Variovorax paradoxus: one gene and its partners. The protein of the gene in region 1 interacts with the protein of each later gene in a pairwise test. Links are inferred from orthologs where the notes say so. Each region holds a gene or a part of one and is shown in the gene's direction. Other genes may lie near its edges.

Region 1 (9,287 bases):
TGTCGGGCGACGGCGACCCGGTCGACGTGCTGGTGATCGCCCCCTACCCGCTGCTGCCGGGCGTGGTCGTGCCGTGCCGCCCGCTGGGCATCCTGATGATGGAAGACGAAGCCGGCGTCGACGGCAAGGTGCTGGCCGTGCCCACCGACAAGGTGCTGCCGATCTACAGCCACTGGAAGTCGGTCGACGACGTGAACCCGATGCGCCTGAAGGCCATCAGCCACTTCTTCGAGCACTACAAGGACCTGGAAGCCGGCAAGTGGGTCAAGGTGCTGGGCTGGGAAGGCATCGACTCCGCCAAGAAGGAAATCCTCGACGGCATCGCCAACTACAAGAAGTAAGTTCTGCTGCCTAAAGGCAGCGTCCGGGGGCGCAATGCCCCTGGACCTGCGGCCTCAGGCCCGGACCGCGTCCGAGGCCAGCCGCATCCACTCGCGATTGACCGATCGCGCGTGCGAGTTCCAGTGGCGTGCCGCCTGCTGGAGCTCTTCCCAGTGGCGTTGCGCGCCGCCGGCATCCCCTTGCTGAGCCAGCCACGCGATATAGCGGGCCCGGGTCTCGACCGTGCCGTATTGGCTCAGGGCGCTCTCGAAGGCTTCGCGCGCTTCTTGCTGACGCCCGTCGGCGGCCAGTGCGCGGGCGTTGAGCAGGGCGACTTCGTCGCGCCGATAGTCGTCGCGCGTGGCGCGCAGGGCCTGGATCGCCTGCAGGGCCTCCTGCCCCGAGGCCGGGCCGCCCGCGGCGAGCAGCGCGCTGGCAAGGCCGAACTGAAGCTCGGGGTCGGACGCCAGCGGGCCTTTCAGCGCATCGCGGTAGTGGCCGACGGCGTCGGCGGGTTGGCCCCGGTCGAGCGAGGCCTTGGCCAGGCGCAGCTTGTTCTGGGCGGTGGGCGCGAGGTCATAGGCATCGGCCGCGGCGCGGTACTCGCGCTCGGGATCAATGAAACCGATGGCCGCGCTGGCCACCTTGCCGGCGGTGCGCTGCATGCGCGAGGCCGGCAGGTACTCGACCACGAAATACACGAGGCTGCCCAGGAGCGGAAAGCTGAACAGGATAATCAGCCAGTACATCTGCTTGCCGTGGCGCATGGCATGCACGGCAAAGAACAGCGCGACAAGAACGTGCAGCCCCAGTCCGACGAATGGCATGGTGCGTTTCCCTTTGTGTTGTTGTGGATTCGGGCGTTTTTATAGCAGCCCGACATGGCACGAGCCGGACGCGGTCAGGCGGCCTTGAAGGGGCTGCGTTCGCCCAGATGGTCCATGTAGTTCTCGATGCCGGCGCCCTCGCGCTCGAGAAAGCGTTCGACCGCGTCGGCAAAGGCCGGATGGGCCAGCCAGTGGGCGCTGGTGGTCTTGACAGGCATCAGCGCGCGGGCCATCTTGTGCTCGCCCTGCGCGCCGCCCTCGAAGCGCTTGGCGCCGTGCGCAATGCACCAAGCCAGCGGCTGGTAGTAGCAGGCTTCGAAGTGCAGGCAATCGACGCGCTCCAGCGCGCCCCAGTAGCGGCCATAGGCCACCAGGGGCTCGTCCGGCTGGGTCGAGAGCGCGATCAGGCTCGAGGCCATGGGCTTGCCGTTGCGCTCTGCGATGAACAGCAGCCATGCCTCGGGCATCGTGTCAGCCATGCGGCGGAAGAAGTCGCGCGTGAGGTAGGGCGGGTTGCCGTGCTCGCGGTAGGTGCGCTCGTAGCAGCGGTAGAAAAAATCCCAGTCGGCCTTCGGGATGTCGGCGCCGCGCGACCAGCGAAAGCTCACGCCCGCGTCGGCCACCTTGCGGCGCTCCTGGCGGATCTTTTTGCGCTTGTCGTGGGAGAGGCTGGCGAGGAAGCTGTCGAAGTCGGCGTACTGGGCGTTGGTCCAATGGAATTGCACTGTATTGCGCAGCATGAGGCCGGCCTCGGTGCAGGCCGCGATGTCTTCATCGGCGCCGAACAGCAGATGCAGCGACGACAGTTCTTCCTGCTTGCACAGGGCCACCAAGCCCTGCACCAGCAAGGTGCGGCTTTGGGCATCGCGGGCCAACAGGCGCGTGCCGGGCACGGGCGTGAAGGGCACGGCGACCACCGCCTTGGGGTAGTACGCCAGGCCGTGCTGCTCGTATGCGTTGGCCCAGGCCCAGTCGAAGACGTATTCGCCGTACGAATGGTCTTTGATGTAAAGCGGGCACGCCGCCTGCAACTGCTTGCCGCGCCACAGCGTGACGAACTGTGGCGTCCATCCGCTGGAGGGCGTGGCGCTGCCGCTTTCATGCAGCGCCGAGAGGTATTCGTGGCGCATGAAAGGCGAAGGCTCGGCCTGTGTGGCGAGCAACGCGTTCCATGCCTGCGGGCTCACGTCCGACGGTGACGACAGAACCCGAATGACATAATCGTTCAAGCCTTTTTCTTCCTTCTGTAATGACGCTCAAGCTCGCCATCGCGCAACTCAATTTTGTGGTGGGCGACCTCGCCGGCAACGCGAAAAAGATCGTCGATGCCGCGCGCGAGGCCTATTCGCAAGGCGCGCGCCTGCTGCTGACACCCGAACTTTCCATTGCCGGCTATGCGGCGGAAGACCTGTTCCTGCGGCCCGCCTTCACCGAAGCCTGCGATGATGCCGTGAAAGGCATTGCCGCCGCTCTGGCCGACCTCAAAGACATGGTCGTGGTGGTGGGGCATCCGACGGGCGGAAGCCTGCGCAGCCGCTCGGTGGCGGTGCAGCTTCGGCACAACGCGGCGAGCGTCATCAAGGAAGGCCGAATCCTCGAGACCTACGCCAAGCGCGAGCTGCCCAACTACCAGGTGTTCGACGAGCGCCGGTATTTCACGCCAGGGCAGGGCACTTGCGTGTTCGAGGCGGGCGGCGTCTCTGTCGGCCTGTTGATCTGCGAGGACGCCTGGTTCGACCAGCCGGCCGAACTGGCCCGCGAAAGTGGCGCCGAGGTACTGGCGGTGATCAACGCCTCGCCGTACCACGTGGGCAAGGAAGGCGAGCGCGTGGCGCGCATGGCCGAGCGGGCGCGTGCCGTGGGGTTGCCGCTGGTCTACGCCCATCTGGTGGGCGGGCAGGACGAAGTGGTGTTCGACGGGGCTTCTTTCGCGCTGCAGGCCGACGGCACCACCGTCATGCAGGCCGAGAGCTTTCGGGAGAAGCTGGTCTTCGCGCAACTGGAGCGCGCACCGCAGGGCGGTGTGGGCTTCGTCGCCGAGGCCGGAGCCATTGCCGCGCCGCGTGACGCCGAGGCGCAGCTTTGGGACGCGCTGGTGCTCGGCGTGCGCGACTACATCGGCAAGAACGGTTTTCCGGGCGCTATCCTCGGGCTTTCGGGCGGCATCGATTCCGCCCTGGTGCTCGCCATCGCGGTCGACGCATTGGGCAAGGACAAGGTTCGCGCGGTGATGATGCCTTCGCCCTACACGGCCGACATCAGCTGGATCGACGCGCGCGACATGGCGGGCCGGCTGGGCGTGCGCTACGACGAGATCTCGATCCGTCACACCTTCGAGTCGTTCAAGGGTGCGCTGGCCGAAGAGTTCAAGGGCCGGCCCGAGGACACGGCCGAAGAGAACATTCAGGCACGCATTCGCGGCACGCTGCTGATGGGGCTGTCGAACAAGTTCGGCTCCATCGTGCTCACCACTGGCAACAAGAGCGAAATGGCCACCGGCTACTGCACGCTCTACGGCGACATGGCGGGCGGTTTCGCGGTCATCAAGGATCTGCTGAAGACCACGGTGTTCGCACTGGCGCGCTGGCGCAACGCCCACGACCCCTACGGCATGGGCGCAGAGCCCATTCCCGAGCGGATCATCACGCGCCCGCCCAGCGCCGAACTGCGGCCCGACCAGACCGACCAGGACAGCCTCCCGCCCTACGACATCCTCGACGGAATCCTGGCACGCTACATGCAGGACGATGAAGGCATCGACGAGATCATCGCCGCGGGCTACGAACGCGCGGTGGTCGAGCGGGTTGCGCGGCTCATCAGGATCAACGAATACAAGCGGCGCCAGGCGCCGGTAGGCATCCGGGTCACCCATCGAAGCTTCGGCAAGGATTGGCGTTACCCTATCACCAGCAAATTCAACGAAACCGCCGGAGCGCAAAAACCATGAAGCAGATCACCGCCATCGTCAAACCCTTCAAGCTCGAGGACGTGCGCGAGGCCTTGGCCGAAGTGGGCGTTACCGGCCTGACCGTGACCGAGGTCAAGGGCTTCGGCCGCCAGAAGGGGCACACCGAGCTGTACCGCGGCGCCGAGTACGTGGTCGACTTCCTGCCCAAGATGAAGGTCGAAGTCGTCGTCAACGAGGGCGACGTGGAGCGCTGCATCGAGGCCATCGTTAATTCCGCGCGCACCGGGAAGATCGGCGACGGCAAGATCTTCGTGACCGAGGTGGAGCGCATCGTGCGCATCCGCACTGGCGAAGAAAACGAAAACGCGGTCTGAAGCAAAAAAGCCTCCGGTAACGGAGGCTTTTTCCGGGCAGGCGGGCGTCAGAGGTTTTCCGACAGCCTGTCTTCCCGCGGATGGAGCGGCACTTCGGCGCGCAACGCTGCCAGAAGCTCGGGCACCTCGGTGCCGGTGCGAATCAGCTCCATCTGCCATTCGCCCATGAAGCCTTCACGCACGCTGTGGGCCAGGAAGCCCAGCAGGCCGTCGTAGTAGCCGGCGGTGTTCAGGATGCCGGTCGGCTTGTCGTGGTAGCCGAGCTGGCGCCAGGTCCAGATCTCGAAGAGTTCCTCGAAAGTGCCGATGCCGCCCGGAAGGGCGACGAAGGCGTCGGCTCGTTCGCCCATCATTGCCTTGCGCTCGTGCATGGTGTCGACCACGTGAAGTTCGTCGCAGAGCGAGTTGGCCAGTTCCTTGTCGACAAGCGCCTTGGGAATGATGCCGACCACGCGCCCTCCGGCGAGGCGGGTGGCCTCGGCCACGGTGCCCATCAAGCCGGTACGGCCGCCACCGTAGACCAATTGGCCGCCGTGCTTGCCGATCCACTGGCCGACCGCTTGCGCGGCCTGGGAAAACTCGGGGCGCTCGCCGGGGCGCGAGCCGCAATACACACAGATCGAAAATTCAGGATTCATCCTGCCATCATGCCGCAGCCGGCATGCCCGCTCATGACAGGAAGCGTTGCCAGAGCGCCGCGGCCCAGATGCCGCCGCACAGTGTGAGCGACAGCAGCACGGCCGCGCTGCCCATGTCCTTGGCACGCTTGGAGAGGTCGTGCCACTCGGGCCCGATGCGGTCGATGGCGGCTTCGACGGCGGTGTTGAGCAGTTCCACGATCATCACCAGGAGCGCGCTGCCCGCGAGCAGGGCCACTTCGACCCAGCTGCTGCCGAGCCAGAACGACGCCGGGATCATGAAGATCGACAGGATGGCTTCCTGGCGGAAAGCGGGCTCGCTCCAGCCGGCGCGAAGGCCGTGCAGCGAAATCAGCGTGGCGTGCCAGACGCGCTCGAAGCCCTTGCGGGCCTTTTGCGGATTGACGGCGGGATCGGGAAGATTGGGCAAGGCACTCATCGGCGGCTCATCGGCTTGGAGGTGATGAGCCGCGTACCGGCCCAGGCGTCGTGCCAAAACTGGCGGTCGGGGTGAAAGCGTGCAAGCAGGGCCCAGATGGCGACCCAGCCGAAGATCAGGAGGGTCGATTCGCCGCCCGAGAGCTTGAAGGGGGCGAGGGTAGCCAGCGGCGGCAGGAACCAGATCCAGCTCAGCAGGTAGCGCGCGAGAGCGCGGCGTTGGCTGATGGGCTGGCCGTGCAGGTCGACGATACGGATATTCCAGGTTTTCATGGCAAGCGTCTGGCCCTTGGTCCAGAACCAGACGAAGTACACGCCAAAAACTACGAAGAGGAAAGCCTGGAACAGGTGGCGCCGCGAATCCATGGCGTCGCGCATCTGCCCCAGCGTGCTGAAGAGCCAGCCCGAGACGAACACGACCGCGAACAGCAGCATGCCTTCATAGAGCCAGCAGGCCATCCGGCGCCACAGGCCGGGCACTGTCGAGACGGGAGCGCTGCTTGCGGTGGGGACGGGCGAGGCCGGGTGATCGGATCCCGAAACTTCGGGAGAGCTGGAAACCATCGAGGCCCTTGTGGTCAGGGAGAGGTGGTCGCCGGTTCGGCCGAGACCGACGAGGGGGGCGGTACTTGCGCCTCGGCCGGGACCGGCGGAGCCGAGACACTGGCGGGCGGCGGCGGTGCAGCGGGGGTGACCACGACAGCCGGCGTTGTCGAAGGCGCGCGCTCTGGCGGAGTGGCGACCATCAGGGTAGCGGGAGGCGAAGCCGGAGCAGGCGGCGGTGTCAGCAGGATCCTGGGGGTGTGCTGCGCACCGGGCGTGACCGCAGGCACCGGCACGAGCTTTTGGGCGGAGACTGGCCGAATCGGAATCGCAGCCCCACGCGGCTTGGGGGGCGCACGCTCGGCCAGCTTGCGCTTCTGTTCTTCGCTCAACGCCTGGTATTGCTCCCACTTGGCCTTGCGCTCGTCAGCTGGAATGCGCTTGACTTCGGCAAAGTTCAGGCGAGCCTGAGTGCGTTGCTGGTTGCTCAGTGCGGCCCACTCGATCATGCGGCTGTGCAGGGTCGTCTTGTCCTCGGCCGACATTTCCGCGTAGTTGTGCGACAGCGCCAGCCACTTGCGTTTTTGCCCGGCGTTCAGGGTGTTCCAGTGGGGGCTCAGTGGCGTGAGAGCTTGCTGCTGCCCAGGCGTGAGCTCGCTCCAGAGCGGCTTGGTCGTCGAGACGGCCTTGGGGCTGCTGGTGCCCGCGGTGTTTGCGGCGTTTTCGGCGCGGGGCTGCGCGCCAGCGGCCGACAGGCCGAAGGCAGCGACCGCAAGCGCGCTCGCCCAAGCGACTGCGCCCGCCTGGAGCGGGCGCAGGGGGCGGGAGGTATTCGCGCTGGGAGAGGGGCGGCGTCGCATTCGGTCAGTGAAAAGTTCAGTCGGAGGCGCTGTCGGCCTTCAGGAATTGAGCAAAACCGGGGTCGGTATAGGCGGCGGGCGGGAGATCGCCGGTAAGGAGCGCGGAATCCACTTCGGCCAGTTCGCTGGCGCGGTCGTCGTCCTGCATTACGCTGATGGTGATGAGGCCGGCCACGAGCGCGATGAGCGGCACCACCGAGCCGATGCGGGTCCACCAGCTGCCACCGAGCATCGCCGTGTGGCCCGACTGCACCACCACGGGTGCGGTTCGCAATTGCGGGGGCAGCTTGCGCGCCGCCACGGCCTGTGCGCGTGCCACGCGGAGCCGTTCGCCGATGTCGTGCGACAGCTCCTTGTTGCCGGCCGAGAGGCGGGCAGCAAGTCGTTGGCCAAACTCGTCTTCGGCGGTGAATGAGGAGGGTGGAACCTTAGTATTCATAGCGATATTCCCTTGGCTTTGAGCGCCTTGCTCAGAGCGTGAACGGCTCGCGAGCAATGGGTTTTGACGCTGCCTTCGGAACAGCCCATCGCTGCGGCCGTCTCCGCGACGTCCATTTCCTCCCAGTAACGCATCAGGAAAGCCTCGCGTTGACGGCCCGGCAGTGCTGCGATCTGTTCCTCGATTTCGTGGAAGACCTGGGCGCGGCGGGTGGTGTCTTCGGCGCTCTCCGATTCCCTAGAGTCGGTCGGCGAGACGAAGTTCTCCAGCAGATCGAAATCGCCGTCGTCGTCGACAGAATCGAAGTCGCTGAGGTTGGAGAACAGGGCGCGGCGGGTCTTCTGGCGGCGGAACCAGTCGAGGGTGCAATTCGACAGGATGCGCTGGAACAGCATCGGCAGCTCGTTGGCCGGCTTGTCGCCGTAATGCTGGGCCAGCTTCATCATGCTGTCCTGCACGATATCGAGCGCCGCTTCTTCATCCCGCACGTGGTAGACCGAGCGCTTGAAAGCGCGTCGTTCGACGCTTTTCAGGAAGTCGGAGAGTTCTAGTTCAGTGGCCAAGCGAGAGGGGGCGCAGGTCGCGCCGCGTGGGAAATGGGGGTCTAGCGATCGCGTATGTTTACCGCCGCGGATTATGCCTTTGTCGCTTTACACAAGTGCTGAAGCGAATCTGAACGTCCGGAAATGCCATAATCCGGCCTGCAAGTCAAAAGGCAAACGGGTCACGGTCCGGCGGAACATCAGTCCGCTCATGGCTTTGGCCTCAAGTCCTGGCGCGACCTCACAAGGGTTGGCAAGGGGCACCCAAGGTATTTCGTTCCCGAAATAAACAAAGGTTGATCATGGAAATCTCCAAGGCGGAAATCATCTCCGCAGCCGCCGCGTCCTCGAGCGCCGGCAACGCCACGCAAGAACTCATGGGCGCTGAGGTGCTGGTCAAGGCACTGCAGGCCGAAGGCGTTCAGTACGTCTGGGGCTACCCTGGTGGCGCCGTTCTCTACATCTACGACGCGTTCTACAAGCAGGACACCATCCAGCACGTGCTGGTGCGGCACGAGCAGGCAGCCGTGCACGCGGCCGATGGCTATGCGCGCGCGACCGGCGAAGTCGGCGTGGCGCTGGTCACTTCCGGTCCCGGCCTGACCAACGCGGTCACCGGCATCGCGACGGCGTACATGGATTCCATCCCGATGGTGATCATCTCGGGTCAGGTGCCGACGGCCGCCATCGGCCTCGACGCCTTCCAGGAATGCGACACGGTCGGCATCACCCGCCCCATCGTCAAGCACAACTTCCTCGTCAAGGATCCCAAGGATCTGGCCATGACGATGAAAAAGGCCTTCCACATCGCGCGCAGTGGCCGCCCCGGCCCTGTGGTGGTGGACGTGCCGAAGGACGTTTCCTTCAAGAAGGTTCCTTACGCAGGCTATCCCGACAAGGTCGAGATGCGCTCGTACAACCCGGTGCGCAAGGGCCACGGCGGACAGATCCGCAAGGCGCTGCAACTGCTGCTGGCGGCCAAGCGCCCCTACATCTACACCGGCGGCGGCGTGCTGCTGGGCAATGCCACGAACGAACTGCGCACGCTCGTCGACATGCTCGGCTACCCGGTCACGAACACGCTGATGGGCCTGGGCGCCTATCCGGCCAGCGACCGCAAGTTCCTGGGCATGCTGGGCATGCACGGCACCATCGAAGCCAACAACGCGATGCAGAACTGCGACGTGCTGCTGGCGGTGGGCGCTCGTTTCGACGACCGCGTCATCGGCAACCCCAAGCACTTCGCGCAGAACGAGCGCAAGATCATCCATATCGACATCGACCCTTCGAGCATCTCGAAGCGCGTGAAGGTCGACATCCCGATCGTCGGCGACGTGAAGGACGTGCTCACCGAGCTGATCTCGATGATCCGCGAGAGCACCGCCAAGCCCGACGCC
Region 2 (9,495 bases), 190 kb from region 1 along the record:
TCACGACCGAGGCCTGGGTCAACTTCAAGCTCTGGGGCTATGTGTTCCCCATCGTCTTCCTGGTGGCGCAGGGCCTGTACATCGCGCCGCACCTGAAGAACGACGACAAGCCGACGGCATGACGAGCACCACTACCGCTACCACTGCCGCACCGCTGCCCACGGCCGCCGCTCTCGAGGCCGCGCTGCGCGAAGCGCTGGCCCCCACGCAGCTCGAAGTGATCGACGAAAGCGCCGCCCACGCCGGCCATGCGGGCGCCAATGCGGAAGGCCGCGGCACCCATTTCCGGGTCCGCATCGCCTCCCCGAAGTTCGAGGGAAAGCCCCGCGTGGCGCGGCATCGGCTTGTGTATGATGCCCTCCAAGTTTTTATCGCACAGGGTCTGCACGCCATCGCCATCGAGGTGCTCTGAGTCGTTCAACGGATAGCGCGCCGCATCTGCTGCGGTTGCAGCGGTTTCCGCATCACCCCCTCTTTCCTTCCCTATCCCTGCTTTCTTTCCCGCGCCTTTTCCTACACGCGCATTTCCTTTCCAGCTCGATATTCATTCCATGAAAAAACAAATCTTGCAGGCCGTCGCGGCCGCAGTGCTGCTCGGTGCCATCCCCATGGCGGCTCTCGCGCAGAACGCAGCCATCGTGAACGGCAAGCCGGTGCCCAAGGCCCGCATGGACGTTCTGGCACAACAGCTGGCAGCCGCCGGCCGCCCGGTGACGCCTGAAATGCAAGGCCAGCTGCGCGAGGAAATCGTGGCGCGCGAAGTGTTCATGCAGGAAGCCCAGAAGCAAGGCCTGGACGCCAGCGAGGACTACAAGAACCAGCTCGAACTCGCCCGCCAAGCCATCCTGATCCGCGCGCTGTTCGACAACTACCGCAAGACCAACCCGATCTCCGACGCCGACGTGAAGGCCGAGTACGACAAGTTCGTCGCGGCCAACGGCGGCAAGGAATACAAGGCGCGTCACATCCTGGTCGAAACCGAAGACCAGGCCAAGAAGATCCTGGCCGACCTGAAGAAGGGTGCCAAGTTCGAAGACATCGCCAAGAAGCAGAGCAAGGACCCGGGATCGGGCGCCAACGGCGGCGACCTCGACTGGGCCAACCCCGCGAGCTTCGTGCCCGAGTTCTCGGAAGCCATGATCAAGCTCAAGAAGGGCGAGACCACCCCCGCCCCGATCAAGACCCAGTTCGGCTGGCACATCATCCGCGTCGACGACATTCGCCAGGCTCAACTCCCGAAGCTGGAAGAAGTGAAGCCGCAGATCACGCAGCAACTGCAACAGCAGCGCCTGCAGAAGTACCAGGAAGACCTGCGCGCGAAAGCCAAGGTCGAATAATCGATCCGAGCAAAAAGAAAGCGGCCTTCGGGCCGCTTTTTTATTGCCGTCTTTTCTTCAGGCTCAGATCGCCCAGGTGCCGAAGTTGTCGCCCGGGCCATCGAGTGCCGCGAACGCCTGCCAGGCCGCGCCGGCATCCGCGCCCTGCACCGCGCGGCCCAGCGCATCGAGCGTGCGATAGATCTTCTTCGATGCGACGAAGTGCGCGGCATTGAGCGCCTCTAGCTGCGGCAGCAGCGTGCGCAGGATCTCCGTGCGCGCCGACGAAGCCGCTGCCTCGTCTTCGCGCCACGCGAGCAACTGCTTGCGAATCAGATCCTCGATCCGCGCCGCTTCCAGCACGTGCCGGCTTCGCGGGTGATCGAGGTCGAGCATCGGCTTCAGCCCACCCAGCGGCGCGCGTTGCGCCAGATCTGCATCCAGGGGCTCAGCTCGCTCCTATCGCCCGAGGTCCAGCTCATCTGGATGTTGCGGAACACGCGCTCCGGATGCGGCATCACCGCGGTGAAGCGGCCGTCAGGCGTCGTGACCGAGGTCAGGCCGCCCGTGCTGCCGTTCGGGTTGAACGGGTACTGCTCGGTCGGCTGGCCGTGGTTGTCCACGAAGCGCATCGCACCAATGGCCTTGGCCGCGTCGCCGCGGTGCTTGAAGTTGGCATAGCCCTCGCCATGTGCCACCGCGATCGGCAGGCGGCTGCCGGCCATGCCCGCGAAGAAGATGCTGGGCGATTCGAGCACTTCGACCATCGACAGGCGCGCCTCGAAGCGCTCGCTCTGATTGGTGGTGAAGCGCGGCCAGGCTTCGGCACCCGGAATGATGTCGGCCAGTTCGGCGAACATCTGGCAGCCGTTGCACACGCCCAGGCCGAAGGTGTCGGCACGGCCGAAGAAGGTCTTGAACTGCTCGGCCAGCTTCGGGTTGAAGGTGATGCTGCGCGCCCAGCCGATGCCGGCGCCCAGCGTGTCGCCATAACTGAAGCCGCCGCAGGCGACCACGCCCTTGAAGTTGGCCAGATCCGCCCTGCCCGTCTGCAGGTCGGTCATGTGGACGTCGAAGGCCTCGAAGCCGGCTTCGGTGAAGGCGTAGGCCATCTCGACGTGCGAGTTCACGCCCTGCTCGCGCAGGATCGCGACCTTGGGGCGCGACTGCAGGATGGCCGGAGCAACTGGTGCGTTGTTCGGCAGGAACACGTGCATGCCCGGATCGCTCGGCACGCCGGCTGCCGCGTGCTCGGCATCGGCGCAGGCGGGGTTGTCGCGTTCGCGGGCGATCTTCCAGCTGACCGAGTCCCACACCTGGTGCAGGTCGTGCAGGCTCGCGCTGAACACCGACTTGGCGTCGCGCCAGATTTCGAGCTTGCCCTTGCCCGCATCCATCGGCGAGCTGGCCGGGCGCGTCTTGCCGACGAAGTGGCTGTGCGTGCTGAGGCCGTGGGCGCGCAGCACTTGCATGACATCGTTGCGCTCGGCGGTGCGCACCTGCAGCACCATGCCCAGCTCTTCGTTGAACAGCGCCTTGAGCGTGAGTTCTTCGCGCCGCGCGCTGACCTGCTGCGCCCAGTTCTTGGCGTCGCCGGTTTCCATGCGGCTGTCGGAGATGCCGTCGCCTTCGGTGACCAGCATGTCGACGTTCAGCGCCACGCCGACGTGGCCGGCAAAGGCCATTTCGCAGGCCGTGGCGAACAGGCCGCCGTCGCTGCGGTCGTGCATCGCGAGGATCTTGCCGTCGGCGCGAAGCGCATTCACCGCATTGACCAGCGCCACGAGCTGCGCCGGGTCGTCGAGGTCGGGCACGGTGTCGCCGCTCTGGTTCAGCGTTTGCGACAGGATGCTGCCGGCCATGCGGTGCTTGCCCTGGCCCAGGTCGATCAGCACCAGCGTGGTGTCGGCCTCTTCGGCATCGAGCTGCGGCGTGAGCGTGCCGCGCACGTCCGCCAGCGAAGCGAAGGCGGTCACGATCAGGCTCACCGGCGAGGTGACCTTTCGGGCTTCGCCGTTGTCCTTCCACTGCGTGCGCATCGACAGCGAATCCTTGCCGACCGGAATCGACACGCCCAGCGCCGGGCACAGCTCCAGGCCCACGGCCTTGACGGTTTCGTACAGCGCGGCGTCTTCGCCGGGCTCGCCGCAGGCGGCCATCCAGTTGGCCGACAGCTTGACGCGCGAGAGTTCGATGGGCGCGGCCAGCAGGTTGGTGATGGCTTCGGCCACGGCCATGCGGCCGGAAGCCGGCGCGTCGAGCGCGGCCAGCGGCGTGCGCTCGCCCATGCTCATGGCTTCGCCGGCAAAGCCCTTGTAGTCGGCCAGCGTCACGGCGCAGTCGGCCACGGGCACCTGCCACGGGCCGACCATCTGGTCGCGGTGGCTCAGGCCGCCCACGGTGCGGTCGCCGATGGTGATGAGGAAGCGCTTCGAGGCCACGGTCGGGTGCGCGAGCACGTCGATGGCGGCCTTCTGCAGGTCGACGCCCGTGAGGTCGAGCGGCTTGAAGGTGCGCGCCACGGTCTTCACGTCGCGGTGCATCTTGGGCGGCTTGCCGAGGAGCACGTCCATGGGCATGTCGACCGGCTGCACGGCGGCGCCTTCGTCGGCCACCAGCAGCTGGCGCTCTTCGGTCGCCACGCCGACCACCGAGAACGGGCAGCGCTCGCGCTCGCAGAAGGCCTTGAACTGTTCGAGCGATTCCGGCGCGATGGCCAGCACGTAGCGCTCCTGGCTTTCGTTGCACCAGATTTCCTTCGGCGCCATGCCCGACTCTTCGAGCGGCACGGCACGCAGGTCGAAGCGCGCGCCGCGGCCGGCGTCGTTGGTCAGCTCGGGGAAGGCGTTGCTCAGGCCGCCCGCGCCCACGTCGTGGATCGCGAGGATCGGGTTGGCCGCGCCCTGCTGCCAGCAGTGGTTGATGACCTCCTGCGCACGGCGCTCGATCTCGGGGTTGCCGCGCTGCACCGAGTCGAAATCGAGCTCGGCCGCGTTGGCGCCGGTGGCCATCGAGCTGGCGGCGCTGCCGCCCATGCCGATGCGCATGCCGGGGCCGCCGAGCTGGATCAGCAGCGAACCGGCCGGAAACTGGATTTTCTTGGTCTGTGTGGCATCGATGCTGCCGAGGCCGCCCGCGATCATGATGGGCTTGTGGTAGCCGCGCTGGACGGTGTCGAGGTCGCTCGCCACGGTCTGCTCATATTCGCGGAAGTAGCCCAGCAGGTTGGGACGGCCGAATTCGTTGTTGAACGCGGCACCGCCCAGCGGGCCCTCGGTCATGATCTGCAGCGGGCTGGCGATGTGCTCGGGCTTGCCGTAGTGGCCGTCTTCAGGCCACAGCTTCGACACGGTGAAGCCGGTCAGGCCGGCCTTCGGCTTGGAGCCGCGGCCGGTGGCGCCTTCGTCGCGGATCTCGCCGCCAGCGCCGGTGGATGCACCGGGGAACGGCGAAATGGCGGTCGGGTGGTTGTGCGTCTCGACCTTCATCAGCACATGGCTGAGGGCGCTATCTTTTTGATAGCTCTGCGAGCCGTTGGCGGGAATGAAGCGCTCGATGGTCGCGCCTTCCATCACCGAGGCGTTGTCGGCATAGGCGATGACCGTGTGCTGCGGGTTCTGCTTCTCGGTGTGGCGGATCATCGAGAACAGGCTCTGCGGCTGGGCCTTGCCGTCGATGGTGAAGTTGGCGTTGAAGATCTTGTGGCGGCAGTGCTCGCTGTTGGCCTGCGCGAACATCATGAGCTCGACGTCGCTGGGGTTGCGACCCAGGCGGGTGAAGGCGTCGACCAGGTAATCGATTTCGTCCTCGGCCAGCGCAAGGCCGAAGCCGGTGTTCGCGGCCACCAGCGCCGCGCGGCCGCCGGCCTGCACGTCGACCTGCGCCATCGGCTGTGCGGGCAGCTCGCTGAACAGGCTGGCGGCCTGCTCGACCGTGGCCAGCACCGATTCGGTCATGCGGTCATGCAGCGGGCCGGCCGCGGCGGCCAGTTGGTCGCCTTCCAGCACGGGGGCCTTGCCGATCAGCGGCGCCTTGAGCTTCAGGTGATATTGCGTGACGCGCTCGACCCGGCGCAGGGCCAGGCCGCAGTTGTGGGCGATGTCGGTGGCCTTGGAGGCCCAGGGCGACACGGTGCCCAGACGCGGGGTGACGACCACCGAGGTACCCGCCTTGGCCGGCGCCTCGAAGGGCTCGCCGTAGGTCAGCAGCGCGGCAAAGCGCTCGCGGTCGGCCGTGCCGAGCGCCGCATCGGTCACGACCAGGTGCACGAAACGGGCCGAAATGCCCTCGATGCGCGGCTCGATGGCCTGCAGCTTCGGCAGCAGCTGCCGTGCGCGGAAGTCGCTGAGCGCGCTGCCGCCCTCGAACATGGTTACGACAGGAAGGGCTTGAGGTGCGGGCTGCGTCACGGTCGATGGGGCCTCGGGGGCCGCGTTGGGAATCAAGGAATAAAGGCGAATGACCGCTGACTGGGGTCATCCGCGTTAACCCGGGATTTTAGCCGGGCCGATGGGATAATTCGGGGATGAGCATTAACTACAAAGACGCTGCGGGCATCGAAGCCATGCGGGTCGCCTGCCGCCTTGCCTCCGAGGTGCTGGACTACCTCACACCCCTCATCAAGCCCGGCATCACGACCAACGACGTCGATCGGCTCGCCGCCGAATACATGGTCAAGCAGGGCACCACCTCCGCCACGGTGGGCTACATGGGCGCCAGCAGCGTCCCGTTCCCGAAGTCGCTCTGCACCTCGGTGAACCACGTGGTGTGCCACGGCATTCCCAACGACAAGCCCCTGAAGAAGGGCGACATCATGAATGTCGACGTGACCGTCATCAAGGACGGCTGGTTCGGCGACAACAGCCGCATGTACGTGATCGGCGACACCTCCATCGCCGCCAAGCGCCTGTGCAACATCACCTTCGAGGCCATGTGGCACGGCATCCTGCAGGTGCGCCCCGGCGCGCACCTGGGCGACGTGGGCCATGCAATCCAGAAATTCGCCGAAGGCCAGGGCTTCTCGGTGGTGCGCGAGTTCTGCGGCCACGGCGTGGGCCAGCGCTTCCACGAAGAACCCCAGGTGCTGCACTACGGCCGCCCGGGCACGCTGGAAGAGCTCAAGCCCGGCATGATCTTCACCATCGAGCCGATGATCAACGCCGGCAAGCGCGACGTGAAGGAAGACTTCAAGGGCGGCCAGTACGACGGCTGGACCATCGTCACGCGCGACCATTCGCTGTCGGCCCAGTGGGAGCACACGGTGCTCGTCACCGAGACCGGCTACGAAGTGCTGACGCTCTCCGCCGGCAGCCCTCCGCTGCCCTCCTTCGTCACCTCGACCAAAACCTGACGCGCGCACGCGTTCCCCGGCCGTGATCGAAGCAGCCAAGATCGACGTGGCGACGCTGCGCGAAGCCTATCGCGCGAAGAAGCTCGCGCTGTTCGACACCCTGCGCTTCGCGCGCGCGCCCACGCGCAGCGTGCACACGGTGCTGCGCCAGCTCGCGGCGCTGGCCGACGAGACGCTCTGCACACTGTGGCGCGAAGCCGATTTCGGCGATGCGCTCGCGCTGGCCGCCGTGGGCGGCTTCGGGCGTGGCGAGCTCTTTCCGTACTCCGACGTCGACGTGCTGCTGCTCCTGCCGCCCGAAGGCCACGAGAACGCCGTCGACCCGGCCCGCATCGAGGCCTTCATCGGCCATTGCTGGGATGCCGGCCTCGAGATCGGCTCCAGCGTGCGCACCGTCGACGAGTGCCTGGCCGAGGCCGAGAAGGACGTCACCGTCCAGACCTCGCTGCTCGAGGCCCGGCTGATCGCCGGCGACAAGAAGCTCTTCACCGCCTTTCGCCGCCGCTTTGCCCGCGCCATCGATCCGCAGGCCTTCTTCGTGGCCAAGTCGCAGGAAATGCGGCACCGCCACCAGAAGTTCGACAACACGCCCTATGCGCTGGAGCCGAACTGCAAGGAATCGCCCGGCGGCCTGCGCGACCTGCAGACCATCCTCTGGATGACCAAGGCCGCCGGCTACGGCAGCCGCTGGGACGACCTGGCCAAGAACGGCCTGGCCACCTCCTTCGAGGCCCAGCAGATCAAGCGCAACGAGGCGCTGCTTTCGCTCATCCGCGCCCGGCTGCACGTGATTGCCAACCGCCGGGAAGACCGGCTGGTGTTCGACCTGCAGACCGCCGTGGCGGCCAGCTTCGGCTATGAGAGCGAGTCGCAGCGCAAGTCGAGCGAAGCGCTCATGCGGCGCTACTACTGGGCCGCCAAGGCGGTGTCGCAGCTCAACCAGATCCTGCTGCTCAACATTTCAGAGCGCCTGCAGCCCAGCGACGAGCGGCACACGCCGATCAACGAGCGCTTCTACGAGCGCGCCGGCCTGATCGAGATCGCCAGCGACGACCTGTACGAGCGCGAGCCGCACGCGGTGCTCGAGACCTTCCTGCTCTACCAGAAGACCATCGGCGTGAAGGGCCTGTCGGCGCGCACGCTGCGCGCCCTGTACAACGCGCGCCATGTGATGGACAGCAAGTTCCGCAACGACCCGGTCAACCACGAGACCTTCATGCGGATCCTGCTGCAGCCCTACGGCATCACGCATGCGTTCCGGCTGATGAACCAGACCTCTGTGCTGGGGCGCTACCTGCGGGTGTTCCGCAGCATCGTGGGGCAGATGCAGCACGACCTGTTCCATGTGTACACGGTCGACCAGCACATCCTGATGGTGCTGCGCAACGTGCGGCGCTTTTTCATTGCCGAGCATGCGCACGAGTACCCGTTCTGCTCGCAGCTGGCGGCCGGCTGGGACAAGCCCTGGATCCTGTACGTGGCGGCCCTCTTCCACGACATCGCCAAGGGCCGCGGCGGCGACCACTCCACGCTGGGTGCGCGCGACGTGCAGCGCTTCTGCAAGCAGCACGGCATTGCCCGCGAAGACGCCAAGCTCATCGAATTCCTGGTGGCCGAGCATCTGGTGATGAGCCAGGTCGCGCAGAAGCAGGACCTGAGCGACCCCGAGGTCATCGGCGCCTTCGCCAAGCGAGTGGGCAACGAGCGCTATCTCACGGCGCTGTACCTGCTGACCATCGCCGACATCCGCGGCACCTCGCCGCGCGTGTGGAATGCCTGGAAAGGCAAGCTGCTCGAGGACCTGTACCGCTACACCCTGCGCGCGCTGGGCGGCCGCATGCCCGACCCGGACGCCGAGGTCGAGGCGCGCAAGCGCGAGGCGCTGGTGCAACTGGCCCTGCACGCCCAGCGCTTCGAGGCGCACAAGGCGCTGTGGGACACACTCGACGTCGGCTACTTCATGCGCCACGACGCCACCGAGATCGCCTGGCATGCCAAGCAGCTCTCGCGCTTCGTGCCGCCCAAGGGCGTGCCGATCGACCCGAAGGCGCCGCCCATCGTGCGCGCGCACCTGTCGCCGGTGGGCGAAGGCCTGCAGGTCGTGGTCTACACGCCCGACCAGCCCGATCTTTTTGCGCGCATCTGCGGCTATTTCGACCAATCGTCGTTCAGCATCCTGGATGCCAAGGTGCACACCACGAGCAACGGCTATGCGCTCGACACCTTCCAGGTGGTGACGACCTTCCTGCCCGACCACTACCGCGACCTGATCAGCATGGTCGAGTCGGGCCTGGGGCAGACGCTCACCGAGGCCGGCGCCCTGCCCCAGCCCAGCATGGGCCGGGTGTCGCGCCGGGTGCGCAGCTTCCCGATCAAGCCGCGCATCAGCCTGCTGCCCGACGACAAGGCCCAGCGCTGGCTGCTCAACATCTCGGCCAGCGACCGGGCCGGCCTGCTGTATTCGGTGGCCCGGGTGCTGGCGCGCCACCACCTGAACCTGCAGCTCGCCAAGGTGACGACGCTCGGCGAACGGGTGGAAGACACCTTCCTCATCAGCGGTCCGGAGCTGCAGGGACAGAAAACCCAGCTCGCCATCGAAACCGAACTGATGGAAGTGCTGGCATCCTGAGTTGTCCGATTTCCGGACGCCGCCACGGGTTTTGCGCCACATTCGTGCAACGAAAGACTCAAGCTGTCGCGCATCGCCGTCAAAATAACGGCCATGGATTCACTGATTGAACAGCTTTCGGACTCGGTCGCCTCGGCAAAGACGCTGGAAGACCTGGCCCGCCCGATGCTCGAGATGCTCGAAGTGGTCACCGGCCTGGA
Region 3 (9,083 bases), 1.1 Mb from region 1 along the record:
AACTGAAGATGCAGGAAGTCACGCGCTTCCGCATGGCGACGCACCCCGTCGAGTTCGACATGTACTACTCGCTCTGATCGACGAGAAAACAGCCCTGACAGGCATGTAAGTCAAAAGGACGGCCTCGGCCGTCCTTTTTCCTTGGGGCGGAACATCAGGGCTCCGGGGGCGTCGAATTGCATGAAAATGCGCCTTTGTCGCGCCTCCACCGATACACATGAAGACAGCTTCCCTCTTTTTCCTGGCCGGTTCACTCCTGATCGCGTTGCCGGCGGTTGCGCAGGAACGCGTCTGGCGCTGCGGCAACGAATACACCAACAACGCGACCATCGCCCAGCAAAAGGGCTGCAAGGTGCTCGAAGGCGGCAACGTCACCGTCGTGCAGGGCACCAAGGCTTCGGGCGGCGGGTCGGCATCGTCGTCGGGCTCTTCCTCGGCGGCGCGCGCGCCGGCCGGCAGCCCGCGCGTCGAAGGCGTCGACCAGCGCGCCCGCGACGGCGAGGCCCGCTCGGTGCTCGAATCGGAGCTCAAGAAGGCCGAGGCCCGCCAGGCCGAGCTGCTGAAGGACTACAACAACGGCGAGCCCGAGAAGCAGGGCAGCGAAGGCCGCAACTACCAGAAGTACCTCGACCGCGTGGCCGACATGAAGGCCGAGATCGCGCGCAACGAGAGCGACATCGCAGGCATCCGCCGCGAAATCAACCGGCTGCCGCCCCGGCAGCAATAACCAGTAGCAAGAGCAAGCAAGAACCTCTATGGCATTCGGGAAGAAGGCGACCGGCGCCAATCCGCGCTTCCAGTCCTTCGACCTGCTGTCCACCCTCATCGCGGTGGTCAACAGCAACGGCTCCGTGCTGTTCGCCAACGCAGGCCTCGAAGACGCACTCGGCACATCGCGCCGCACGCTCGAAGGCTCGCAGTTCGGCGCGTGCTTTCATGAGCCGCAGGTGCTGCGCACCGCCATCGACGGCGCGAGCAGCAACGACTTCGCCACGCTGCGCTACGAAGCCTTTTTGCGCCGCGTCAACCACGAGCTCATGCCCGTTCAGGTCACGCTGGCGCAGGGCGAGAAGAAGGGCGAACTCATCATCGAGATGTCGCCGCTCGAGCAGCAGGTGCGGCAGGACCGCGAAGAGCGCCTGATCGACCAGGCGCAGGCCAACAAGGAACTCATCCGCAACCTCGCGCACGAGATCAAGAACCCGCTGGGCGGCATCCGCGGCGCGGCGCAGCTGCTGCAGATGGAGGTCGAGTCGCGCGACCTCATCGAATACACCCAAGTCATCATCCACGAGGCCGACCGGCTGCAGACGCTGGTCGACCGCCTGCTGGCGCCGCACCGCCGCCCGCACGTGGTGGGCGACGTCAACATCCACGAGGTGTGCGAGCGCGTGCGCTCCGTCATCCTCGCGGAGTTCCCGCGCGACCTGCACATCGAGCGCGACTTCGACGTCTCCATTCCCGAATTCCGCGGCGACCGCGAGCAGCTCATCCAGGCCACGCTCAACATCGTCCACAACGCCGCGCAGGCCCTGGCGGAGCGCCGCGCGGCGGGCGATGCGCAGATCACTTTCAAGACCCGCGTGGCCCGCCAGGTGATCTTCAACAAGCAGTGGTATCGACTGGCACTGGAATTGCATGTCATCGACAATGGACCGGGTGTGCCGGACACGATCAAGGACCGCATCTTCTATCCGCTCGTATCGGGCAGGGAAGGCGGGACAGGGCTGGGATTGACGCTCGCACAAACTTTTGTGCAACAGCATCACGGCGTGATCGAGTGCGACAGCGTCCCGGGCCGAACCGATTTCAAGATATTGATACCGCTGCCCTAGCGCAGCCACCGGCAACAGAGGAGATGCATGAAGCCGATCTGGATAGTTGATGACGACCAATCGATTCGCTTCGTGCTCGAGAAGGCTCTGCTGCGCGAAGACCTGCCCACGCGCAGTTTCACCAACACGCGCGAGGTGCTCGCGGCACTCGAGCAGGCCGCCGACGACGAACAGCAGGGCCCCCAGGTCCTGGTGAGCGACATCCGCATGCCCGGCGGCTCCGGGCTCGACCTGCTCGACAAGATCAAGGCCAAGCACCCGGGCCTGCCCGTCATCATCATGACGGCGTTCTCCGACCTCGACAGCGCCGTCTCGGCCTTCCAGGGCGGCGCCTTCGAATACCTGCCCAAGCCCTTCGACCTGCCTCGCGCGGTCGAACTCATCCGCCGCGCCGTCGACGAAAGCCAGCGCGAGGAAGTGGCCGAGGAACGCATGGTCGCCGCGCCCGAGATGCTCGGCCAGGCACCCGCCATGCAGGACGTGTTCCGCGCCATCGGCCGGCTGTCGCAGAGCAACGTCACGGTGCTCATCACCGGCGAATCGGGTTCGGGCAAGGAACTGGTGGCGCGCGCGCTGCACAAGCACTCGCCGCGCGCCAACGGTCCCTTCGTGGCCATCAACACCGCCGCCATTCCCAAGGACCTGCTCGAGAGCGAACTCTTCGGCCATGAGCGCGGCGCCTTCACCGGCGCGCAGACCATGCGCCGCGGCCGCTTCGAGCAGGCCGAGGGCGGCACGCTGTTCCTCGACGAAATCGGCGACATGCCCTTCGACCTGCAGACGCGGCTGCTGCGCGTGCTGAGCGACGGTCATTTCTACCGCGTGGGCGGCCACAACTCGGTCAAGGCCAACGTGCGCGTCATCGCGGCGACCCACCAGGACCTGGAGCAGCGCGTCAAGCTCGGCGGCTTCCGCGAAGACTTGTTCCACCGCCTCAACGTGATCCGCCTGCGCCTGCCGGCGCTGCGCGAACGCGGCGAAGACGTGCCCGCGCTCACGCGTCACTTCCTGCAGATGAGCGCGCGCCAGCTCGGCGTGGAGCCCAAGCGCATTTCCGACGCGGCGCTGACCAAGCTCGCCGCGTTCAGCTTCCCTGGCAACGTGCGTCAGCTCGAGAACATCTGCCACTGGCTGACGGTGATGGCGCCGGCCCAGTTGATCGAGGCGAAGGACCTGCCGCCGGAAGTGATGGCTGTGGGCACGGCAGCCGCCGAGGTTCACTCAGCGGAAGCAGCGCCCAACGCCGTGGCGACCGCAAGCCCGCTCGCGCCGCCGCTGTCGGTGACCACTGGCGACGCTCCCGCCGTCGCCCCCGTTCACTCCGAAGCCGCCGAAAGCTCGGCGCTGGTCAGCAGTTGGGAAAGCGGCCTCGAGGTCGAGGCACAGGCCCTGCTGGCCGCCGGCCGCACCGACGTGTGGGACGTGCTCTCGCGCCGCTTCGAGTCCAGGCTCATCCTCACCGCGCTGGCCAACACGCGCGGACGGCGCATCGAGGCCGCTCAGAAGCTGGGCATCGGGCGCAACACCATCACCCGGAAGATCCAGGAACTCGGCATCGAATGAAAAGGCCCTCACGGGCCTTTTTCTTGGCCCGCGGTTCGCTGGCTGCTTATCTGCTGCGCTGGCCGAGCGTCAGCGAATCGATCTGGAACTTGCCGCTCTTGTCCCAGAGCCAGGTGTCGACATAGGTGTGGCCGCCCAGCTTGCCCGGGTTGGGCAGCGGCGACGTCGCCTTGATCAGCTCCGCGATCATCGGCGCCACTTCCGGCGCATGGCTCGGCGTGCGGCTGAAGGTCACGTTGACCACCTTGCCGCTCGCATCGATGTCGGTCTCGACCACCACCACGGCATAGACCAGCGGCGGGATCTTTCCCTTGTAGATGCGATTGGCGTAAGCCTTGTAGATGTGCTGCGCGCCGATCTTGCGGTAGGCCCGCACGGCGGGCGTCTGCGCGGTGATGAGCCGCACCGTGGGCACGTCGCGGCTGCCGGGCGCGGGCTCTTCGGCGGGCGCCGTCGCGGTGCCCTTGTCACCTTCCTCGGCCTTGTCGGCCGGCTTGAACAGCGAGCACGACGCCAGCGCGAAGGCCGCCGCAGCGATGGCCAAAAAGCGGCAGGCGCGGCCCGCCACGCCTGCTTCGATTCCCGCGCGTGCGTTCATCGGATCAGGCGCCCTGGTCGAGGTCCAGCACCACGGGCGCATGGTCGCTCGGCTTTTCCCATTTGCGCGGCACGCGGTCGACCACGCAGCCTTTGACGCGCGGCACCAGCGGTTCGCTTACCAGGATGTGGTCGATGCGCAGGCCGCGGTTTTTCTGGTAGCCCAGCATGCGGTAGTCCCACCACGAGAAGCTCTTCTCGGGCTGCTCGAACATGCGGAAGCTGTCCGTCAGGCCCAGGTCGAGCAGCGCCTTGAAATGGTTGCGCTCCTCGGTCGTGTGGTGGATGGTTTCCTTCAGGCCCACCGGGTCGAAGCTGTCGCGGTCTTCCGGCGTGATGTTGAAGTCGCCCAAGAGCACGAGGTTCGGGTTGGCCGCCATCTCCTGGCGCAGCCAGTCGCGCAGCGCATCGAGCCACTTCATCTTGTATTCGAACTTGTCGCTGCCCGGCGCCTGGCCGTTCACGAAGTAGCCGTTGACCACGCGCAGCGGACCCGAGGGCGTGTCCACCGTGGCCGCGATCACGCGCGACTGGTCGTCGGTGAAGCCGCCGATGTTCTTCACCACGTCGCGCATTGGCGAGAGGCTCAGGATGGCGACGCCGTTGTAGGTTTTCTGGCCGAACACCGCCGCTTCATAGCCGGCCGACTTGAGCACCTCGAGCGGGAACTTGTCGTCGGTCATCTTCAGTTCCTGCAGGCACAGCACGTCGACCGGGTTGGCGATGAGCCAGTCGAGCACGTGCTGCAGGCGCGCGGTGAGGGAGTTGACGTTCCACGTAGCTATCTTCATAGGGGCTTGCAACTTGTTGCTTTCGAAACAAGTCCTTGGATTTTTGCGATGTATCTCGATGGCTGGCCGACCGAACGAGCGGGCGGCAGGGCCTCACAGCATATCGCGCAAATCCGGCGCCCTTGCGCCTGCGGGGCCTATGCGGCCAGCGCCCGCATTTCCGCGATCAGATCGGCCTTGCCTTCGAAGCCGATGCCCGGCAGCGGCGGCAGCGTGACATAGCCGTTGTCGACCTTCACGCCATCGGGGAAACCGCCATAGGGCTGGAACAGGTCGGGATAGCTCTCGTTGCCGCCCAGGCCCAGGCCCGCCGCGATGGCCAGCGACATCTGGTGGCCGCCGTGCGGAATGCAGCGCGAGGGCGACCAGCCGTTTTCCTTCAGCATGTCGAGCGTGCGCAGGTACTCCACAAGGCCGTAGCTCAGCGCGCAGTCGAACTGCAGCCAGTCGCGGTCGGGCCGCATGCCGCCGTGGCGGATGAGGTTGCGCGCGTCCTGCATCGAGAACAGGTTCTCGCCCGTGGCCATGGGGCCGGCGTACACCTCGCCGAGCTTGGCCTGGAGTTCGTAGTCCAGCGGGTCGCCGGCTTCCTCGTACCAGAAGAGCGGGTATTGCGAGAGGGCGCGGCCGTAGTCGACGGCGGTCTTCAGGTCGAAGCGGCCGTTGGCGTCCACCGCCAGTTGCTGACCGGGGCCGAGGATCTTCAGCACCGACTCGATGCGTTCGCAGTCTTCGGCCAGCGAGGCGCCGCCGATCTTCATCTTCACCACCGAATAGCCGCGCTCCAGGTAGCTGGTCATCTCGCGCTGCAGGCCTTCGACGCCCTTGCCGGGGTAGTAGTAGCCGCCCGCCGCGTAGACGAACACGCGCGGGTTCGGCGTGCCGGTGCCGTAGCGTTCGGCCAGCAGCTGGTAGAGGGGCTTGCCCGCGATCTTGGCGGTGGCGTCCCACACGGCCATGTCGATGGTGCCCACCGCCACCGAGCGCTCGCCGTGGCCGCCGGGCTTCTCGTTGATCATCATGCGCGCCCAGATCTTGTGCGGGTCGAGGTTCTCGCCGGTCTCGTCGAGCAGCGACGCGGGCTCGGCCTCCAGCAGGCGCGGCAGGAAGCGTTCGCGGATCAGCCCGCCCTGGCCGTAGCGGCCGTTCGAATTGAAGCCATAGCCGATGACCGGCTTGCCGTCGCGGATCACGTCGGTGACCACGGCCACCAGGCTCAGGGTCATCTTCGAGAAGTCGATGTAGGCGTTGCGGATGTCCGACTTGATGGGGCGGGTGGATTCGAGGATGTTGACGATTTTCATGGTCGGGTTCCGGGGTGAGAAAGAAAGAGAAAAAGATTCAGCGGTGCAGCGACGAGCCGCCGCAGATGGCAAGGTCCTGCCCCGTGATGGCCGCCGCCTGCGGCGAAAGAAGAAAACCCACGAGCGCCGCGATCTCCTCCGGCCGTATCAGCCGGCCGATGGGCGGCATGCGCGGCGCGCTGCCCGCGCGTGCGGGGTCTTGCAGCATCGAGGTCTGCGTCGCGCCGGGCGACACCACGTTGACGGTCACGCCCTGCGGCGCCACCTCCGCCGCCCAGCTTCGCGCGAGCGCGATGAGCGCGGCCTTGGTCGCGGCGTATTGGCCGCGGCCTGGCAGGCCCTGCGCGACGCGGCTGCCGACGAACACCACGCGGCCCTGGCCGCGCGCGGCCATCGCGGGCACGAGCGCATCGGCCAGCCGCGCGGCCGCATCCACGTGCAGCCGCCACATGAGTTCGCCGCCCGCGTGGTCGAGCGCGCCCAGCGGGCCGACGCGCAGCACGCCGGCCGCATGCACCAGCGCATCGGCATCCTGCAGGGTGGCCGCGGCGCGCGCGATGGCATCGGCGTTGCAAAGGTCCACCGCCGTGTGGGTGAAGCCGGCGTGGGAAGACAGCGTCGGCGCCGCGAGGTCGATGCCGCTCACGCGCCAGCCCGCTTCGAGCAGCTGCGACGCAATGGCCCGGCCGATGCCGCCGCTGCTGCCCGTCACCACCGCATGCGGCGCTGTCGCGGCTTCATTCGACATGGATGTTGCCCTCGACGATGATCTTCTTCGACCGCGCCATGTCTTCCGACTGGAACTTCGCGAACTCGTCGACGCTGCCCGGCGTGAGCAGCAGGCCCTGCGCGCCCAGCGTCTCGCGCATGTCGGTGCCCAGCGCCTTGTTGACTTCGGCATTCAGCCGCTGCGTGATGGCGGGCGGCAGCTTCGCCGGGCCCCACAGGCCGTACCAGCTGTAGAACTCGTAGCCCGGAATGCTCTCGCCCACTGTGGGCACGTTCGGCAGGCTCGAGGCGCGCGTGGCCGAGGTCACGGCAATCACCTTCACCATGCCGCTCTTGTGATACTGGAGGGAGCCGAGGATGGGGTCGATGAAGCCATCGATCTGCCCGCCGATCAGGTCCTGGAACGCAGGTGCCGTGCCCTTGTACGGCACGATCAGGTAGTCGAGCCCGCCGCCCGCGCGCTTGAGCAGCTCGGTCGACAGATGGCCCGCCGAGCCGATGGAGCCCACCGCGAAAGTCATCTTGCCGGGGTGCGCCTTGGCATATGCGATGAGCGACTTCACGTCGGTCACCGGCAGGTTCTTGTTGACGGCCACCGACAGCGGCGCCTTGGCCACCAGCGCCACCGGAGTGAAGTCCTTCACCACGTCGTAGGGCACCGACTTCATCGTCATCGGCGCGGTGGTGAAGGTCGAGGCGTTGAACAGCAGCGTGTAGCCGTCGGCCGGCGCCTTCGACACCACGTCGGCGCCGATGATGCCGTTGCCGCCGGCGCGGTTCTCCACGATGAAGGTCTGGCCCGTCTGCTCGCCGAGCTTCTGCGCCAGCAGGCGGCCGATGGTGTCGAGCGTGCCGCCCGGCGGGAACGGGATCACCATGCGCACCGGGCGGCTGGGCCAGGTCTGCGCGAAGCCGGCGGTCGATGCCGCGGCCAACGCGAGGGCGGCCAGCGTGGCGCGCAGGAAGTGCTTGCGTTGCATGTCTCTTGTCTCCTTGTGTTCTTTTCGACCGGGGCTCGCGCGTGGCGGCCCCTCGGGCTCAGCGCTTCGACAGCCCGGCCTGTTCGACGGCGGCGCGCAGCGCATCCATCTCGCGCGCGTTCGGCGCTTCCGTCGGCGGGCGCACCGTGGCGTTCTCCAGCACGCCGGCCAGGTACATGCCGCCCTTCATGCGCGCATGCGCCTCGCCGGTGGGTTCGCCGCCGCCGTACACCGCGTCCTTCAGCGGCGTGATGAGCGCCTGCACCGCCATCGCCTTCTTCAGGTCGCCAGCCTTCACCGCGTTCCACAGGTCGATGATCAGTTGCGGAATGAAGGTCGCGAAGCCGACCAGCGCGCCGTCCACGCCCTGAACCATCGAGGCCAGCAGGTACTCGTCGTGGCAGGTCAGGATGGCCTTGGATGCATCGGCCTCGCGGATCGCCTGGATGTCGCGGGCGTACTTGTTCATGTCGCGCTGGCCCACCTTGAAGGCCTGCAGGTAGGGCAGGCGGGCCAGCTCGGCCAGCAGTTGCGACGAGTACGAGGCGCGCGTCCATGCCGGGTACACGTGGCAGACCAGGTCCAGCTCCGGCGCGGCGCGGTGGATGGCCTCGAAGTACTGCAGCGCATGGCCGGGCGTGAAGCCGAAGCGCAGCCAGTGGTGCGGCGGCATCACGTCCAGCGCCACCGCGCCGGCGACCTGGGCGGCGCGGGCGTGTTCGGCGGTCTCTGCCAGGCCCTCGCACACGATCGACGAGATCACCGGCATGCGGCCGCGCAGCTCGTCGGCCACGATGCGCGTCACCTCTGCGCGCTCCGACGGCGTGAGCGAGAACACTTCACCGGTGTGGCCGTTGGTCATGATCGCCACCACGCCGTCATGGCCGGCCAGCCAGGAGGCCAGCTTGCGCAGCGCCGGTTCGTCGATGCGGTGGTCGGCCGTGAAGGGGCAGGAAATGGCGGGAATGATCCCGCGATAATTCGCGATGGAAGGCATGCTGTGTCTCCGTTGTGGTTCAAGGTGCAGGAATGGGTGCATCTTTTGCCGGCGGGGCGGGCGCCGTCCAATACTCGAATCGCATACAACTATTCAATCGCGCTGCGCATGGGCCCTGGCAACCGACCGCTCGACCTGGAATGGCTGGAAGACTTCCTGGCCCTGGCCGAGACCGGCAATTTCTCGCGTGCCGCGCAGGCGCGCTCCATCGCGCAGCCGGCGTTCAGCCGGCACATCCGCTCGCTGGAAGAGTGGGTGGGGGTCGACCTGTTCGACCGCAGCGCGCA

The links.
Region 2: the proteins of L3V85_RS20275 (region 1) and L3V85_RS19415 interact in binary tests that used the Escherichia coli proteins (3 or more experiments, as listed by UniProt). The link is inferred for Variovorax paradoxus from one-to-one orthologs.
Region 3: the proteins of L3V85_RS20275 (region 1) and glnL interact in binary tests that used the Escherichia coli proteins (3 or more experiments, as listed by UniProt). The link is inferred for Variovorax paradoxus from one-to-one orthologs.

Annotation. Positions count from the first base shown.
Region 1 is NZ_CP091716.1:4,375,116-4,384,402, reverse strand. Bases 2,762-5,760 are described here. They hold L3V85_RS20275 (P-II family nitrogen regulator), read left to right. Parts: upstream 2,762-4,091; coding sequence 4,092-4,430; downstream 4,431-5,760. Other genes in these bases: L3V85_RS20260 (RDD family protein), read right to left, coding at 5,504-5,760; L3V85_RS20265 (diacylglycerol kinase), read right to left, coding at 5,100-5,507; L3V85_RS20270 (TIGR00730 family Rossman fold protein), read right to left, coding at 4,478-5,068; L3V85_RS20280 (NAD+ synthase), read left to right, coding at 2,762-4,095. Outside these bases: ppa (inorganic diphosphatase), read left to right, coding at 1-341; L3V85_RS20290 (hypothetical protein), read right to left, coding at 396-1,148; L3V85_RS20285 (GNAT family N-acetyltransferase), read right to left, coding at 1,223-2,377; more of L3V85_RS20280, read left to right, coding at 2,398-2,761; more of L3V85_RS20260, read right to left, coding at 5,761-6,070; L3V85_RS20255 (DUF3106 domain-containing protein), read right to left, coding at 6,085-6,909; L3V85_RS20250 (DUF3619 family protein), read right to left, coding at 6,926-7,348; L3V85_RS20245 (RNA polymerase sigma factor), read right to left, coding at 7,345-7,911; L3V85_RS20240 (acetolactate synthase 3 catalytic subunit), read left to right, coding at 8,193-9,287. UniProt on the Escherichia coli protein: P-II indirectly controls the transcription of the glutamine synthetase gene (glnA). P-II prevents NR-II-catalyzed conversion of NR-I to NR-I-phosphate, the transcriptional activator of GlnA. When P-II is uridylylated to P-II-UMP, these events are reversed.
Region 2 is NZ_CP091716.1:4,181,574-4,191,068, forward strand. Bases 6,289-9,495 are described here. They hold L3V85_RS19415 ([protein-PII] uridylyltransferase), read left to right. Parts: upstream 6,289-6,688; coding sequence 6,689-9,295; downstream 9,296-9,495. Other genes in these bases: map (type I methionyl aminopeptidase), read left to right, coding at 6,289-6,666; L3V85_RS19420 (GGDEF domain-containing protein), read left to right, coding at 9,389-9,495. Also shown: L3V85_RS19385 (septation protein A), read left to right, coding at 1-122; L3V85_RS19390 (BolA family protein), read left to right, coding at 119-412; L3V85_RS19395 (peptidylprolyl isomerase), read left to right, coding at 552-1,337; L3V85_RS19400 (hypothetical protein), read right to left, coding at 1,401-1,712; purL (phosphoribosylformylglycinamidine synthase), read right to left, coding at 1,718-5,686; more of map, read left to right, coding at 5,842-6,288.
Region 3 is NZ_CP091716.1:5,445,730-5,454,812, reverse strand. What follows is about bases 1-2,795. They hold glnL (nitrogen regulation protein NR(II)), read left to right. Parts: upstream 1-755; coding sequence 756-1,835; downstream 1,836-2,795. Other genes in these bases: ntrC (nitrogen regulation protein NR(I)), read left to right, coding at 1,863-2,795; L3V85_RS25255 (hypothetical protein), read left to right, coding at 218-727; glnA (type I glutamate--ammonia ligase), read left to right, coding at 1-77. Outside these bases: more of ntrC, read left to right, coding at 2,796-3,398; L3V85_RS25240 (hypothetical protein), read right to left, coding at 3,445-3,996; xth (exodeoxyribonuclease III), read right to left, coding at 4,001-4,786; L3V85_RS25230 (mandelate racemase/muconate lactonizing enzyme family protein), read right to left, coding at 4,924-6,090; L3V85_RS25225 (SDR family NAD(P)-dependent oxidoreductase), read right to left, coding at 6,128-6,838; L3V85_RS25220 (Bug family tripartite tricarboxylate transporter substrate binding protein), read right to left, coding at 6,828-7,799; L3V85_RS25215 (dihydrodipicolinate synthase family protein), read right to left, coding at 7,858-8,796; L3V85_RS25210 (LysR family transcriptional regulator), read left to right, coding at 8,905-9,083.